4 regions of the Bacillus silvicola genome follow, and region 1 is predicted to be linked to each of the others. Evidence: riboswitches for the same ligand, from Rfam matches in the RefSeq annotation. Region 1 holds a riboswitch; each other region holds the start of a gene.

Evidence for each region. Region 1 has a riboswitch for S-adenosylmethionine ahead of ACP6L7_RS18145 (bifunctional homocysteine S-methyltransferase/methylenetetrahydrofolate reductase). Riboswitches for the same ligand answer to the same signal wherever they lie in the genome.
Region 2: another riboswitch for S-adenosylmethionine. It lies ahead of ACP6L7_RS27345 (peptide ABC transporter substrate-binding protein); the one in region 1 lies ahead of ACP6L7_RS18145 (bifunctional homocysteine S-methyltransferase/methylenetetrahydrofolate reductase).
Region 3: another riboswitch for S-adenosylmethionine. It lies ahead of ACP6L7_RS27390 (ABC transporter permease); the one in region 1 lies ahead of ACP6L7_RS18145 (bifunctional homocysteine S-methyltransferase/methylenetetrahydrofolate reductase).
Region 4: another riboswitch for S-adenosylmethionine. It lies ahead of ACP6L7_RS12420 (M20 family metallopeptidase); the one in region 1 lies ahead of ACP6L7_RS18145 (bifunctional homocysteine S-methyltransferase/methylenetetrahydrofolate reductase).

Annotation. Positions count from the first base shown of each region.
Region 1 covers NZ_JBNGVC010000012.1:1,190,819-1,195,195, reverse strand. Annotated here, with positions in the region: gene metC (cystathionine beta-lyase) at 1-22, opposite strand, end outside; gene metI (cystathionine gamma-synthase/O-acetylhomoserine thiolyase) at 19-1,131, opposite strand; SAM riboswitch class I at 1,226-1,336, opposite strand; SAM riboswitch class I at 1,539-1,648, shown strand; gene ACP6L7_RS18145 (bifunctional homocysteine S-methyltransferase/methylenetetrahydrofolate reductase) at 1,719-3,551, shown strand; gene metH (methionine synthase) at 3,551-4,377, shown strand, end outside.
Region 2 covers NZ_JBNGVC010000013.1:1,016,406-1,020,782, forward strand. Annotated here, with positions in the region: gene ACP6L7_RS27330 (GRP family sugar transporter) at 1-36, shown strand, start outside; gene proC (pyrroline-5-carboxylate reductase) at 249-1,052, shown strand; gene ACP6L7_RS27340 (aldo/keto reductase) at 1,054-1,887, shown strand; SAM riboswitch class I at 2,042-2,146, shown strand; gene ACP6L7_RS27345 (peptide ABC transporter substrate-binding protein) at 2,281-3,921, shown strand; gene ACP6L7_RS27350 (peptide ABC transporter substrate-binding protein) at 4,306-4,377, shown strand, end outside.
Region 3 covers NZ_JBNGVC010000013.1:1,028,519-1,032,895, reverse strand. Annotated here, with positions in the region: gene ACP6L7_RS27405 (multidrug effflux MFS transporter) at 79-1,338, shown strand; gene ACP6L7_RS27400 (hypothetical protein) at 1,571-2,074, shown strand; gene ACP6L7_RS27395 (DUF3951 domain-containing protein) at 2,093-2,308, opposite strand; SAM riboswitch class I at 2,480-2,585, shown strand; gene ACP6L7_RS27390 (ABC transporter permease) at 2,722-3,639, shown strand; gene ACP6L7_RS27385 (ABC transporter permease) at 3,656-4,377, shown strand, end outside.
Region 4 covers NZ_JBNGVC010000012.1:105,485-109,861, forward strand. Annotated here, with positions in the region: gene ACP6L7_RS12415 (Lrp/AsnC family transcriptional regulator) at 57-497, shown strand; gene ACP6L7_RS12420 (M20 family metallopeptidase) at 658-1,863, opposite strand; SAM riboswitch class I at 1,952-2,053, opposite strand; gene ACP6L7_RS12425 (AAA domain-containing protein) at 2,129-4,377, opposite strand, start outside.

The DNA of each region.
Region 1 (4,377 bases):
GTGTATCGATAGAATAACTCATATTCTTACACCTTCTTTTACAAGTTTAATGGCTTGCTTTAAGTCTTGAATTAAATCGTTACTATTTTCAATGCCGACGGAGAACCGAAGAAGGCGATTACATACACCGTTTGCCGTTCTGATTTCTTCAGGAATATCAGCATGCGTTTGCGTTGCTGGATAAGTCATTAAACTCTCTACACCACCAAGACTTTCAGCAAATGTGATTAAGGATAAAGATTGTAAGAATGGATTAATCCATGTTTCATCTTGAAGGCGAAACGAAATCATACCGCCTCTTCCTGGATAAAATACATCTGTCACACCGTCTTCATCATTTAAATAAGCAACAATGGCTTTCGCATTTTCTTCATGTTGTCTCATGCGAAGCGCTAAAGTTTTCATACCACGAATTAATAGCCATGAGTCAAATGGGCTTAAGACAGCACCGGAGGCATTATGATAATGAGCAATTTCTTCACAAAGTTCTTTTCCTTTTGCCACGACAAGTCCGCTTAGTACATCGTTATGCCCGCCTAAATACTTCGTTGCACTGTGAAGTACGATATCGGCACCTTCTGTTAATGGTTGCTGTATATAAGGAGTGTAGAATGTGTTATCTACAATAAGAAGTAGTCCGTGTCTTTTCGTTACACTTGCGACAGTGGCAATATCAGTAACTTGCATTAATGGATTAGTCGGCGTTTCTATGAAAATAGCCTTCGTTTCAGTTGTGATAGCTTTCTCAATTTGTTTAATAGATTGTGTATTTACGTATCTACATCGAACATTCCATTTTTTTTCATGCTCAGAAAATAATCGATAAGTGCCCCCGTATAAATCTTCAGACACAATAAGTTCGTCTCCGGAACGAAATAGTGAAAGGACGAGGAGAACAGCGGCCATTCCTGAGCTACAGGCATAACCTTGTTCGCCATATTCTAAGTCTGCGATTGCCTGTTCTAAAAGACCACGAGTTGGATTTCCAGTTCGTGAATAGTCAAAGCCGGTAGATTTACCAAGTCCTTCGTGACGATAAGCGGTTGAGAAATAAACGGGTGGATTAACAGTTCCTGTTGTGGTTTCGCTACGATTTCCGATTTGTGCTAGTTTTGTTTCGATAGTTGACATGTGAAAATTCCTCCTTTTTAAATTGAACGAGTAGTTGAATATAAAATAAAAAAAGCCTTCTAAGAAGAAGGCTTTCGGATTGAATAGAGTCTTCTTCTCATCTGTCAAATCTTTAACAGTTTGCTGGAATTAGCACCTTATTAACAAATTGTTAATGGTTGCTGAGGCGTCATAGGGCCAGTCCCTCTACCTCTCTAGATAAGAATGTTCGTATGAAATTTTTATTATGTTTTTAACTTTACAACAAAAGTTAATTGAATTGCAACTTTATTTTAAATAATTTTTATTTTCCCGCAAGTGTCATTGACTTTTATATTTGTGCATGCTAAATTTATAAAAAATTAACAAACATTATTAAAAGGGGAACGCATTTCCTTTTAGCTACATAAATAAAATAATAAAGACAACTCTTATTGAGAGCGGTGGAGGGAAAGGCCCTGTGAAACCCGGCAACCTTCAAACGAAATGTTTGAAACGGTGCTAATACCTGCAAAACGAATGTTTTGCATAATAAGAGGAGGAATAATTATGTCCCCCTCTTCAAAGTGAAGAGGGGGTTTTTATATTGATAGAAATGAGGGAGATTCGTGAAATTACTAGATTTATTATCAAAAGGAATTGTAATAGGTGATGGTGCAGTTGGAACATTATTACATTCGCATGGTTTACAAAGTAGTTTTGAAGAATTGAATTTGTCTGATCCGGACTTAATTATATCGATTCATAAACAATATGTAGCTGCTGGAGCGGATGTTATCCAAACGAATACGTATGGGGCAAATGAAGCGAAATTACGTATGTATGGCTTAGAGAATCAAGTTGTTCAAATTAATAAAGCAGCAGTGAAGATTGCGAAAGCATCTGTTACAGAAAGAAATGCAATTTTAGGAACAATTGGTGGTATGAAACATATCGGAGCTGTTACAACAACTGATATGGAAAGGGAGTTTATGTTACTTGAGCAGGCAGGTGCTTTATTAGAAGAACAGGTTGATGGATTGCTATTAGAGACTTTCTATGATGAATTTGAATTACTTCATGCTGTTAAGGTGTTACGAAAACAAACGAATATTCCAATTGTAGCCCAATTAGCGTTACATGAGGCAGGTACGACTCAAAATGGAAATGATGTAAATGAAATATTAAAACAGCTTTTAGATTACGGTGCGAATGTTGTTGGATTGAACTGCCAACTAGGACCACTTCATATGACGGAAGCTTTTAAAATGATATCGATTCCTCAAAATGGCTACTTGTCAGCATATCCAAATGCAGGTCTCCCGAATTATGTGGAGGGACGTTACGTATATGAGGGAAGTCCGGCTTATTTCGAAGCGATGACACCGAAATTTATTGAGCAAGGTATTCGGTTATTGGGTGGTTGTTGTGGTACTACTCCAGAACATATTGAAAGTATGAAGCGTGCTACTCTAAATGTTACGCCTGTAATAGAAAAGGACACGATTCAAAGACCAAAAGTAGTTCATACACACGAGAAACGTTCGAAATCTCACGTCACTCTAGCAGAGAAAGCAAAGAAACAAACGACAGTTGTAGTGGAACTAGACCCACCGAAAACATTAGACACGCAGCGTTTTTTTGAAGGGGCAAGAGCATTGAAAAGAGCTGGGGCAGACGCTATTACTCTAGCAGATAATTCACTAGCATCGCCTCGCGTTTCTAATATGGCAATGGGTGCATTATTAACGAAGCATGATATTCCAGTATTGACTCATTTAACGTGTAGAGACCATAACGTCATTGGGCTACAATCTCATTTATTAGGTTTATCGGCGTTAGGGATGGAGGAAGTGCTAGCTTTAACTGGTGATCCAGCGCGTGTTGGCGATTTCCCAGGTGCAACTTCTGTATATGATTTGTCCTCTATTGAGTTAATTAAAATGATTAAAGAAATGAACGACGGGCGTTCCATTTTAGGGAAATCAATTGGCCCAGCAACAAGATTTTCTGTCGGCGGTGCGTTTAATCCGCATGTAAGACATTTAAAAGCAGCGGTTAAGCGAATGGAACGGAAAATAGATGCCGGAGCGGAATATTTCTTAACTCAGCCAATTTACGATATAGCGTTAATTGAGGAAGTGTATGAAGCGACAAAGCATTTGGAACAACCTATCTTTATTGGAATTATGCCTTTAGTAAGTAAGCGGAATGCAGATTTTCTTCATTTTGAGGTGCCAGGTATTACTCTTCCTGAAGAAATACGAGAGAGAATGGATGGGCACGAAACGAAAGAGTCGGCTATTGAGGAAGGGATTCGTATTTCACAAGAGTTAATCGATACGGCAATGAAATACTTTAACGGTGTTTATCTTATTACACCATTTTTAAAATATGAAATTACAGAACATCTCGTGAAATATGTAAGAGAAAAGCAAGAAGTGAAAGAGGGTATTAATTGATGAAGTGTATAGAAGAAAGATTACAAAATAGCATTCTAATATTAGATGGTGCAATGGGGACGATGATACAGCAAGAGGACTTAACTGCGGAAGATTTCGGAGGAGAAGAGTACGAAGGGTGTAATGAATATTTAGTAGAAACAAGACCAGATGTTATTTTAAAGATTCATAAAGCTTATATTGAAGCTGGAGCTGACATCATTGAAACAAATACATTTGGTGCGACGAATATCGTATTAAGTGATTATGAGTTGTCTCATTTAGATGAAGAACTAAATGAAAAGGCAGCACTATTGGCGAAGCAAGCTGTTAAAGAAAGCGGGAAGGAAGTATATGTTGCAGGTGCGATGGGGCCGACAACGAAAGCGATTAGTGTTACAGGAGGAGTTACATTTGAGGAACTGATTGAAGCCTATACAAGGCAGGCGAGAGGGTTATTGAGGGGCGGAATTGATGTATTACTTGTGGAGACGAGTCAAGATATGCGTAATGTGAAAGCTGCTTATATTGGAATTCAAGCAGCTTTTGATGAACTAAATAAAACGGTTCCTATTATGATTTCTGGAACGATTGAACCGATGGGAACGACTTTAGCGGGTCAAACGATAGAAGCCTTTTATTTATCGATAGAGCATATGAAGCCGTTATCGGTTGGATTAAACTGTGCGACTGGTCCGGAATTTATGAGGGAACATATTCGTTCATTATCTAATTTATCGGAGTGTTATATTTCTTGCTATCCAAATGCAGGTCTTCCTGATGAAGATGGACATTATCATGAATCTCCATCTTCTCTCGCGGAAAAAGTAAAGCGATTTGCCGAAGA
Region 2 (4,377 bases), on a different contig from region 1:
GGTGGCGCTGTATTGCTTGGTATGACGAAAGCATAAGCTTATAATTTATCAATCCCTGAAGCATAAATGCTTCAGGGATTTTTGATTATAATTATTTTTCAAATATAATAATCTTCATAGTCCTTTTTATATAGCCTTCCTTCCCTCCAATTGTATTCTCTCCACTACAAGCCGTTTCTTTTTACAAAATTCTCTTAAAAATGGTATCGTTTTTTATAACATATTCTCATCAGAAAGGAATAAAGGATATGCCTAATAAACATCGAATTTTATTTATTGGTGCCGGTCGTATGGCAGAAGCTATATTTGCTGGACTACTTACAACAAGTAAAGAATACATCGAAGAAATTATCGTTTCTAACCGAAGCAACGTAGAAAAGCTAGAACAATTACGAGCACGATATAATGTGTCTACTACAACAGATTGGAAGCAGCATGTTACATCTGTTGATACGATTGTTTTAGCAATGCCACCTTCTGCACATGAAGAATTATTAGCAGAATTATCTCCGTTACTATCGAATCAACTTGTCGTAACGGTAGCCGCTGGCATTGGCCCATCTTATTTAGAAGAAAGACTTCCCGGGGGGACACCTGTTGCTTGGATTATGCCAAATACAGCTGCCGAAATCGGAAAGTCTATCTCCTTATATACAATGGGACGATCAGTAAACGAGATGCATCAAGAAACCCTGCAACTGCTTTTAAGAGGCATTGGTACTTCGCAACTTTGCACTGAAGAGGAAGTTCATCAGCTTACCGCAGTTACTGGAAGTGCACCTGCTTTCCTTTATTACTTTGCCGAAAGCTTAATTGAAGCAACAAAAAGTTATGGAGTCGATGAAGCAACCGCAAAACACCTTGTCATTCAAATGATTTCCGGCTCTACTTCTATGCTTGAACAAACGCAAGATCCAGCTAACCTCCGCGAACAAGTAACAACACCAGGTGGTTCCACAGCTGAGGGTCTCAAAGCTTTATATGAATATAATTTTTCAGAGGCAATTCAAAAAGCAGTAGAAGCAACAAACAAAAAAGCTAGGGGGAAATAATATGAATTTAACAAGTTTAAAAGACTATACAACATTACATAACGGCGTAAAAATGCCTTGGTTCGGTTTAGGTGTTTTTAAAGTAGAAGATGGTTCAGAAGTAATTGAATCTGTAAAAGCAGCAATTAAAAATGGCTACCGTAGTATCGATACTGCAGCAATTTATCAAAACGAAGAAGGCGTTGGACAAGCGATCCGTGAATCAGGTGTTGCACGTGAAGAATTATTTATCACATCAAAAGTATGGAATAGCGATCAAGGATATGAAACAACACTTCAAGCATTTGAAACTACATTAGAGAAATTAGGTCTAGATTATTTAGATTTATATTTAGTACATTGGCCTGTAAAAGGGAAATATACTGAATCATGGAAAGCATTAGAAAAGCTTTATAAAGATGGCCGTGTTCGCGCTATTGGTGTGAGCAATTTCCACATTCATCACTTACAAGACGTATTTGAAATTGCTGAAATTAAGCCAATGGTCAATCAAGTGGAATACCACCCACGTTTAGCACAAGAAGAGTTACACACTTTCTGTAAAGAACATAATATCCAGCTTGAAGCTTGGTCACCATTAATGCAAGGACAGCTACTGGATAACCCAACATTACAAGACATTGCGACAAAATATAATAAATCGACTGCACAAGTTATTTTACGCTGGGATCTACAAAACGAAGTTGTAACAATCCCTAAATCTATTAAAGAACATCGCATTATTGAAAATGCAAATATATTCGATTTTGAATTAAGTGCTGATGACATGAAAGCAATTCAAGCTCTAAATGAAGATCATCGCGTTGGTCCAGATCCGGATAACTTTAACTTCTAATAGGGAAACCACTGCCATATGCAGTGGTTTTTTTATTTTTAATAAAACTGAAAATTTAAACTATATTCCATTTGATTGACACTTCATTATCTAAGGTGTAAGATTTTGAATTATCAAAGAAACACAAAAATTAATAAAATTTATTCGTTTACTCATTGTATCAAGAGAGGTGGAGGGACTGGCCCTTTGAAACCTCGGCAACAGGTTCATTTTGAATACTGTGCCACTTCCTGCAAGCTTTGTGCTTGAAAGATAGAATGAGGGACTTCGTTTATATACGGGTGCATAACTTGTACGTAAAAATCCCTCTTTCTCAATATGAAAAGAGGGATTTTTTGTTTTTCATTCCCTCATCATCATCCAATCTTATTAACCATTTAGGAGGAAAATCAAATGAAAAAGAAGTTTGTACCCGGTATTGCATCAGTTGTAGGAGTAAGTATTTTATTAACTGGTTGCGGCAGTTATAAAAACGAAGCAAGCGGAGCAAATGCAAAAGACGAGGCACCTAGTAAACAGGTTTTAAACTTATCTTCACCTACTGAAATACGAACAATGGATACAGCTCGTGCTACAGATACTGATTCTGGTCAAGTAATGAGAAACGTATTTGAAGGTTTGTATAATCTTGGTGAAGGTAACAAACCTGTCCCTGGCGTTGCAAAATCTCATGAAGTAAATGGCGATAAAACGAAATACACATTCCATTTACGAGATTCAAAATGGTCAAACGGCACTCCTGTTACAGCGAAAGATTTTGTCTTCGCTTGGCAAAGAGCTGTCGATCCAGCAACAGCCTCTGAATATGCATTTCTATTCTTTGATATTAAAAATGCAACAAAAATTAACAACAAAGAACTTCCAGCCGATCAACTTGGTGTAAAAGCAATTGATGACCATACGTTTGAGGTAGAATTAGAACGCCCTGTTCCGTACTTTATTAGCTTAACAGCGTTCCCAACATTTCTACCAATTAACGAGGAATTCTTTAAATCACAAGGTGATAAGTACGCTTTAGAAGATAACAAAATCTTGTACAACGGAGCTTTTACACTAAGCGATTGGAAGCATGAACAAAGCTTTAAATTTAAGAAAAACCCTACCTATTGGGATAAAGATAATGTCAAACTCGAAGAAATCAATTTCAACGTTGTGAAAGAGAAATCAACAGAAGTAAATTTATTCGAATCCAAACAATTAGACCGTATAAAACTAACATCTGATTTCGTTGATAAATATAAAAAGGATACTAACTTCAAAGAACGTCCGAATGTAGGGGTACAGTTTTTACGTATGAATCAACAAAACAAAGTACTTCAAAACGTTTCTGCACGCCAAGCAATCGATCAAACAATTGATCGAAAATCCTTTGTAAATACGTTATTAAATGATGGCTCTACACCAACCTTTAGTCTCGTGCCGAAAAACTTTGCAAAAGGGCCTGATGGAAAAGACTTCCGTACTGCAAACGGCGATTTAACAAAAGTTGATACAACATCTGCACAAGAATTATGGAAGAAAGCAAAAAAAGAACTTGGTTCTGAAAAGATAACATTAGAATTATTAACAAGTGATGGTGACCTTGAGAAGAAAACTGGTGAGTTCCTAAAAGGGCAACTAGAAAAGAATTTAGATGGCTTAACAGTAAATATAAAACCGCAACCACGTAAACAACAAGTTTCACTCTTATTAAAAGGTGACTACGAGATTGGAATTGACGGTTGGAGCCCTGACTTTGCTGATCCAATTACATTCCTTGAACTATTTACGACGAATAACCCTTACAACTTAGATCATTACTCTAATAAAGAGTTTGATGACACAATTGAAAAAGTTAAAACTACCTTGGCTGGTGATGAAAAAGCTCGCTGGGAAGCGTTACTAGCATCAGAAAAAATCTTATTTAAGGACTCTGTTATCGCTCCTCTTTACCAAAAAGGAGAATCTTATCTAGAGCGTTCTTATGTAAAAGGAATTGTACAAGTAGACTTTGCAGGTCAATTAAACTTCAAATGGGCAAAAATTGAAAAATAAAATGCGACTTTAATCATCGTGTTTCCACCAACTCCCATTGTTTTTTTGGCAAAATATATTAAAAGTAGATTCCTTAATATGAGTGAATCTACTTTTTTAATATATTATTTCAAGAAATTAACACTCTATTTTTATTATTGACATATAGTTCTTTTCAGTGTTAATATTCTAAATAATCAAAGAGACGAAATATTTCACCATCAAAACATAATGTCTACTACGTTGAAACATATAACGATAGATTACAGTTCAGCATGTATATACATATAGAACACCTGATTACCTATAAACAAATATCTATAATAGGTTTTATCTCCTTCTATAGCTACTTCAAGACATGGACATTATGACGTTACGAACAACACATTTAGGGAGGAAAGAACAATGAAGAAAAAAGTTGTACCTGTTGTTGCATCTGTTTTAGGGGCAAGTCTACTACTAACTGCTTGTGGGGGA
Region 3 (4,377 bases), on a different contig from region 1:
AGGAAAATACGGTATACTTGACGTATATTTATGTTGTAACTATAATTGTTACGATTCGATATTTATATGAAAGGGTGAATAGAAAAAGTGAATGGAGTTAATCACGAAGTATATAAACCTGTAAAGACAAACAGGTTATGGATGATTCTTGTATTAGGGACACTTACGGCAATTGGGCCATTATCGATTGATATGTATTTGCCTTCTTTACCAAAATTAACGGATGATTTACAAACTGGAGCATCCCTCGCACAGCTTACATTGACAGCTTGTTTACTTGGGCTTTCAGTGGGACAATTATTTGTTGGTTCAATTAGTGATATTTACGGAAGACGCAAACCTCTTATTATCGCTCTTATTATTTATGTTGCTTCTTCTTTACTTTGTGCTGTTGCACCATCGATTTGGAGTTTAGTGCTTTTACGTTTCTTACAAGGTGCTTCAGGATCTGCTGGTATCGTTATATCACGTGCAATGGTACGTGATATGTATTCTGGTTCTGAAATGACAAAGTTTTTCTCACTGCTTATGTTAGTAAACGGAGCAGCGCCTATTTTGGCACCGATTATCGGGGGACAATTATTACAGTTCACATCATGGCGCGGCGTTTTTATCGTTCTTGGAGCAATTAGTGTATTCATGCTAATATCAGCTACTTTCGTATTACGTGAAACATTGCCCCCTGAAGAAAGAGAGACGGGTGGATTATCAGGAACGCTTGCAACATACGGAAAGCTTCTGAAAGATCGTTTATTTATGGGGTATGCATTGTCGCAAGGATTAGTAACAGCTGCAATGTTTGCTTATATTTCTGGTTCACCGTTCGTGTTGCAAAATATATACGGGGCATCACCACAACAGTTTAGTTTGTTCTTTGCAATTAACGGTATCGGTATTATTATTGCTAGCCAAGTTACTGGCCGATTAGCGGGGAAAGTTAATGAGAAGACTTTATTTGTTTCCGGTATTATTATTGCGGCTGTTGGCGGCCTATCGTTACTACTTACAATTGTATTAGGAATAGGGTTAATCGGTGTTTTATGCTCGCTATTCCTTGTTGTATCAAGTGTTGGGGTTGTATCAACAACTGGCTTCTCATTAGCGATGAGAAATCAAAAACAGGCTGCAGGAACAGCATCAGCTTTACTAGGATTATTACAGTTCATCTCAGGAGCACTTGTAGCGCCGCTAGTAGGTATTGGTGGAAGCAATACCGCACTTCCTATGGGTGTTGTTATAGCTCTTTGTGAAATTGGTGCTGTGTTATGTTATTTATTCATGGCAAAAAGAAGTGAAAAGCAGTTTGAACTGCAACAAAAACAAAATTTAGAGGCTTAACAAAAAAGAGCTGATTCAAACATTTCTTTGAATCAGCTCTTTTTTTCATTTCTTTGAAATAACCCATGCAAAAGTTACTTGCATAAAGTGACGATACTGTGACAAAAATGTGGGTATATATATTAAGGAATCATCTTAAGTACAAAATTTAGGATGTTCTCGGTATAATAAAACAAGTGGAGATAAAAGAAACTATAATTAGAAGTAGCTGTAGATAAAAGGAGAATTAAAGATGAAGAAGGTTTTGGGTATTGCTGTAATGGGAGGTATGCTCCTTCTAGCAGGATGTAATGGGAATAAAGAAGCGAAAGAACCGAAAGAAAAGGTGGAGCAATCTACTGAACAGACAGAAGATATGAAAGTGTATCAAGAGGTACATGAAAAGTATGATGCAAAAATGAACAAAGAAATTAATAAAGCGTTACAGTTATTTGAAGTGGCAAAAGAAAAGGGCGGTAAGGAAATAACTAATGCTAAATATAAGGAAGACGTGAAACAGGTAACAACGGGCATGTTAGAAGATATTGATCATATGCGTAAAGAAATTCGTGTTCCGAAGTCGAAAGAACAGGAACATGAATTATATGTTGGTTTCTTAAATGAATCAGAACAATCAATGAAAAAATTGCAGAAGTTAGCAGAAGAAGAAGACTCCTCGTTGATTCGTGATATAGAAATTAATTTTGCAACAGCATCGACATACTATAAACGTTTTCAAACAGAGGCCCAAAAATAACCTTGCGCATGCGCAAGGTTATTTTTTCTTCTTACCATCTCCATCTTCATCCTCGGATACTAATACTTTCTGTTCTTCGTGAAATTCTGAAATTGTTTGTCCAGTAATATTATCGAATGGAGTATAAAAAGAAGTGATACGTTTTTTCTTAATGAAGAGTTTGTAGAAGCCGATGATGACGAGTATGACGATTGTTAATGGCAATCCTATGCTGGCTAGAAGTAAGGGATCCATCGTATAACTCCTTTAAAGTAATTAATTTTATTATAAGTTAAAATAGTGATTTTAAGAAATAACGCCATTAAAAACTGATTTTTCTAAATATATCCAATTTGATTGACTTTTCTTTTTTTCAGAATTATAATTCGAAATATACAATTTGAACCAAATAATAATATAGCAATTTACTTATCCAGAGAGGTAGAGGGACTGGCCCTATGACACCTCAGCAGCGGGTTCTGTAAGATGAACACCGTGCTAATTCCAGCAAGCAAGTCTTGAAAGATAAGTGATGGGCCTTTGTTTATTAAGCCTTGATCTTATTTTTTAAGATCAAGGCTTTTTGTATTTTAAGAAGAGAAAAGGGAGTAATGGGAAAGATACGTCAATAAAACAAAGTAAATTTATGAGTTTAGGGGGTTATCAGAGTGTATGTTGTTAAAAAACTATCAGTTATGGTTTTCACATTATGGGTTATTACGACAGTGACATTTTTAATTATGCATATTATTCCGGGAGATCCATTTTCATCAGATGCGAAAATCTTTCCTGAAGAAGTGATACAAAATATGAGGGCGAAGTATCATCTTGATGAACCGTTATGGAATCAATATGTTGCTTATTTAGACGGTGTAGTTCATTTTGACTTTGGTGAATCCGTTCAATCGACGGGGCAAGGCGTATCAGAGATTATAACGACAGGATTTGGTCCATCAGCAATTATTGGTCTACAAGCACTTGTTATTTCATTGTTAGTCGGGATTGCCGCAGGCACATTTGCCGCGCTATATCATGGGAAAGTGATTGATTATAGTGTGAGCTTGCTTGCGATTCTCGGTATTTCTATTCCTAGTTTTATTTTAGCGCCACTATTTATACAAGTATTCGCCATCCAATTTGAATTACTACCAGTGGCGTCCTGGGGAACCTTCGAGCATACTGTATTACCTTCCTTCGCATTAGCGCTCGGGCCAATCGCGGTTATTACAAGATTTGTTCGCTCTAATATGATTGAAGTGTTGCAGAGTGATTATATTAAGCTAGCGAGAGCGAAAGGTATACCAATTAAGAAAATCATTATAAGACATGCTCTTAGAAATGCAATTGTTCCGGTACTTACATTTGTTGGCCCATTAATGGCTGGACTTTTAACAGGAACTTTCGTGATTGAAAAAATCTTTTCAATTCCTGGTCTAGGAAAATATTTTGTAGATAGTATTTTTAACCGAGATTATCCGGTAATTATGGGAACAACCATCTTCTATAGTGCGCTATTAATTATGTGTATCTTTATTACAGATATCATTCATCGTATTGTTGATCCACGTATTCGTTCTATTACGTAAGGAGGGGAATATTTAAATGGGGGCTTATGAAATTAATGACCAGTTATTAACGAATGAAGAGAAAAAAGAATTAACGATAAATAAAGATCAGCAAACAATTAGCCGAAAAAAGGAAGTGTTTCGCAAGTTTATATCAAATCCTATAGCAGTTTTAGGGGCTGTGACGTTATTACTAATTATTATTTTCTCGCTTATTGGCGAAAGTTTAACGTCATTTACTGCAAGTGAACAAGTAAAAGAAGCAACTAATTTACCGCCTAGTAGCGAGCATTGGTTCGGAACGGACGATTTAGGGAGAGATATTTGGGCGCGTACTTGGGCTGGTGGGAAAATTTCACTAACAGTTGGATTGGTAGCAGCAGCTCTTGATATAGGGCTCGGTGTACTTATCGGAGGGTTTAGTGGATATGTGAGAGGGCGTAATCGTCTTGGAACGTTAATTGATGAGTGGATTATAAGAGGAATTGAAGTGTTATACGGTATCCCATACTTATTAATTGTTATTTTACTATTAATCGTTATGAAACCAGGACTTTTTACAATTATAATTGCCCTTGCGTTAACGGGATGGATTGGCATGGCACGTCTCATTAGAGCGCAAGTCTTGTCTTTAAAACAAAGAGAATTTGTTATCGCAGCAGAGCGATTAGGTACACCTCATATGAAAATTATATATGGGCATTTAATTCCAAACTTAACAGGGATTATTATCGTAAATTTATCATTTACCATTCCAGC
Region 4 (4,377 bases), 1.1 Mb from region 1:
ATATTATAGTTATAATTTGTGATTTACTTTAGAAAACAAAAAGAGGAGGCTACACAATGCAAAATGCAGTAAAATTAGATGAAGTTGACCATAAAATTATGAACTTGTTGTATGAAAATGCGAGAATTTCTGTTTCAGAAATAGGACGAATTATATCCATGACGCAGCCTGCTGTAAAAGAGCGTATTAATAAACTTGAAGATCAAGGAGTTATAGCAGCTTATCGAACAAAATTTGAGCCTTCCAAAATTAATAAAAACATTCAAGCATTCATCATGTTTAAAACGAGCCAATGCTCTGATTTTATCCAATATTGTAATGCCGCTCCTGAAGTAACAGATTTATATCGAATTAGCGGGGAATTTAATTATATGATGAAGGTCATGAGCGATTCGATGGATTCTCTCGCTGCATTTTTAGACTCTTTAATGCAATTCGGATTATCGTCTCCTTTAATTGTTTTAAAGAGTGAGTTTGAGGAGAAATTGTCGTTCTAATAAAGGGATACGTATTATCCCCCGATAACAGTAAAAGTTTTTCCTTTATGAGAGAAACCAACAAAATCAATGATTAGTAAACAAAAAAGAACATTGATTTTCCAATGTTCTTTTTTACATTTCTGCTTATTAATTAGATTCCTCGTTGAATAAATTCCCCTTATCCCTGATTCCTCTGCGCTTCCTTAAACTCTTCCTTCACCTTCTCTAACAGCCCTTCTTCCGTAATTAATCGATACGCCGTATTTGCAAGTGCTTTTGCGGATGTAATTAGCGCTTTATCTCCGAGTTCTGAACGTGCTGCTTCTCTAAATTCATTCGTATGTGCAATTAAATCATCTGGTCCGATTTTAATGTATGGATGTATTGTCGGTACGACTTGGCTTACGTTTCCTGCGTCTGTTGAGCCGATTCCAATTCTTTCTTTACGATTTACGTCTTCACCTTGTAGTTCTAGTTCTTCGGCTACGACGTCATTAAATGTTTTTGTTACGAGTAATTCATCGATTTCATTTTGGAATTGATGAATTTTCACTTTCGTACCTGTTGCTAACGCTGCTCCTTGTGCGATATTTTTTACTTTTTCTGTTACTTCCGCACATCTTTTTCGCGTTGCTGCACGAATGAAGAACCTTGCTGCGGCGTAGTCAGGAATAATGTTAGGTGCTTTTCCGCCCTCTGTAATAACACCATGAATTCTCACATCTGACGGCAATTGTTGGCGAAGTGCGTTAATACTGTTATACAGCTGGATAATCGCATCTAATGCGTTAATCCCTTCTTCTGGTGAGGCTGCTGCATGAGCTGTTTTACCGTAAAAATGAAAATCAAGTGGATCGACTGCTAGTGAGGGACTTGTTGTTGCTGTTTTTCCGCTTGGATGGATCATAAGTGCTGCATCAATATTATTAAATAAACCAGCTTTTACATAACTCGATTTTGCGCTACCATTTGGTCCGCCTTCCTCTGCTGGTGTTCCAAACACGACAACTTCTCCGCCGATTTCTTCAAGTGTTTCTGATAAAGCAATTGCTGCTGCAACACTAATTGTGCCAATTAAATTGTGACCACACGCATGACCGAGCCCCGGTAAAGCATCATACTCAGCTAAAAATGCGATAACTGGCCCTTGTTTTCCTGAACTTTTTCGTGCGATAAAACCTGTTTCATGTCCCGCTATATTGTGCTGCAGTTGGAATCCTGCACTACCTAGTAATAAACTTAACATTCTTGATGCGTAAAACTCTTGGTTACCAATCTCCGGATTCGCATGAATATCATGACTTGTTTCTATGTACTTTTCCTTATTTCTTTCTATACTCTCTTCAATCGTTTTTCTTTGTGACGTTACTCCTGTCGCTCCCATTTTTCTTCCTCCTTTTATTTTCACGTAAAAAAGCCTCTTTCTAAAAGATAGAAAGAGGCTTTGAAATATACATTCAAAATGAGCTTCTTTCTTATCTTTCAAGTTACCTTGCTGGAATTGGCACAGTATTCATAAAGAATCCGCTGCCGAGGTGTCATAGGGCCAGTCCCTCAACCTCTCGTGATAAGAATTTTCATAAAATTATATTAAATTATTTTCATTCTAAATTCATTCCGAATAAAAGTCAAGGAATTCCTATCCGAATTTACCGAATATCTAAAAATCCTTTTAATACACCAATTGTCTCCGGTGCTTGCAGTCTTGCACATATGTACGGAAATTCCGTACTACCTTCAAACATCATTTGAGATGTGAGAGGTGCCCCTGCCCAAAAGATTTCATCATCAATTACTATAAACGGGAACGCTTTGTTTTGCCTTTGTAACTTTACATTTTTTAATGGAACTGGTCCGTCACTATACACTGTTATTTGCGCATTTGTACGCATTAACGCTTGCCATACTCGTTTATCCACTTGTCTTGTACTTGGAAGTGAAATGATAATTTTTCGTTTTGCCGCTAGAATATCTTTTAATAACCCTTTCGGCTCTTCAAGATTCATTTCCATAAACCAGCGTAAACGTTTCGAAATTTTTCGCTCCCACAATTGTCTTGATGTCGTTCGATCATACACATCACCGTGACGTTCTATATGTGCAGTTAATTGTGATAACGCTTGTTTTCTCGAAAGGTTTTTACGCATATAATGGCAATCCGATAATTGAATGAATTTCCCTCTCGCTCTCGTTACTGCTACATTGACGAGGCGATGGTTTTTATGATCAAAGAATAACACACCAGGACGTTCCTGCGGATAACTATCAACCGTATCAAAGATCATCATATCTCTTTCAGAACCTTGAAACTTATGAACTGTTGCCGCTAATACTGGTATGTTTTGATATTTCGTTCTCTGTAACATTTCTCTAATACATGTTGATAAAAAGCGGGACTGTGCTCGGTACGGTGTAACTACACCAATTGATTGAACACCGTCTAACAGTCCAATTAGCATCATTTGCATTGCCACTAAACCAGACATAATATTAAAACGCGAACCAGAAGCAGCATCTTTTAACGAAAATGCTCCCATTAAGCTCGTATCAAATAAAACACTCGCTTCATTTGCGAACGGTTGTAGTTGCGCAAGTTCTTTACGCTCTGAAACAGATGGATGATCGTACACTCTATTTTTATAAATAAATGAGTTCGTAAACTTCGATATGTCTGCATGCATACGTCTTTGTTCCTGCAACATAAAAAGGTTGGGATGTGCTTCTGATTTATTTACAGTATCAACAATCCCGGCATGATAAAACATATCTTCGCCGAGCCATTTTCGAACGAGTTCATGGTTCGCCATTGCGATCGGAGGTAACTGTAAAAAGTCACCGCAAACGACGATACGTTTTCCAAGTGAAGCTGCTAATGCAATTTGCGGGACATAGGCCATACTTACTTCATCTACGACAACTAAATCAAATGTGCGATCATAAATAAGCGCATCAATTGCACATTTTGATAAAGTCGCACCGATTACTTTCGCATTTTCAATATATTCTTTTTCTACTTCTTTAATTTTCGCTTTTTGCTTTCGAAGATCACTTTCTATCTCTTGTATACGCTTCTTATCAGCAGAAGTCGCTTTATATGATAAAATCTTTTCACGAAGATCTTGTCGTGTCTCTTCTAAATAAAGTCTTTCTTCTCCCCAAGATCCGTTCGTCGTTTCAACCAACTTCGATGCTAGTAATGTTTCATGATTTCGTATATGCTCATGTTGACTATAACCGTAACGAACGATTTCACCAGGTGTCCATTTCTTTTTCTTCTCAATTTGCTTCGTTACTTCACTCATTAATACGTCAACTGCCGCATTACTATGAGCTAACACAAGTACCGATTTCCCTTTTTGATAATGAGCCGAAATAATACGTGATAAATTGTAAGACTTCCCTGTTCCCGGTGGTCCCCACACGTACGTTGTCGGATTGTAAAACGACCGATACGCCAATTCATTTTTCGGATTTTTCATCTTCTCAATATGTTTCGGACTGCTCGTTCCCTCTACTAAACGTTTAATTCGTTGACGTCTTAGTTTATCTTTACGGGCTTCCTTCAAACGCTCTTGCAGCTGTTCTAATAGTTGCCACGGTTCACTGTATAAAACCGCTTCTCTTATTTCGCCTTGTATATAATCATTTAATTTCAATTCGATTTCTAATCCATGCACAGATAGTACTTCCCCTGTCGCTTCCTCACCATCGAACTCAATTCGAATTGGTGAACCTTCAGGTATGCTTACTTCCGAAATAAGCTGAAAGACATATACCGTACTTTCATAATCTGTATATAAAAAACGACCGTTCATGATAGAAATTTTACTACCACCTATCGTTTTCCAATGTTTAATTTCATACGCTAACGCATAATGCCACTCTTTCATTGTTTCCG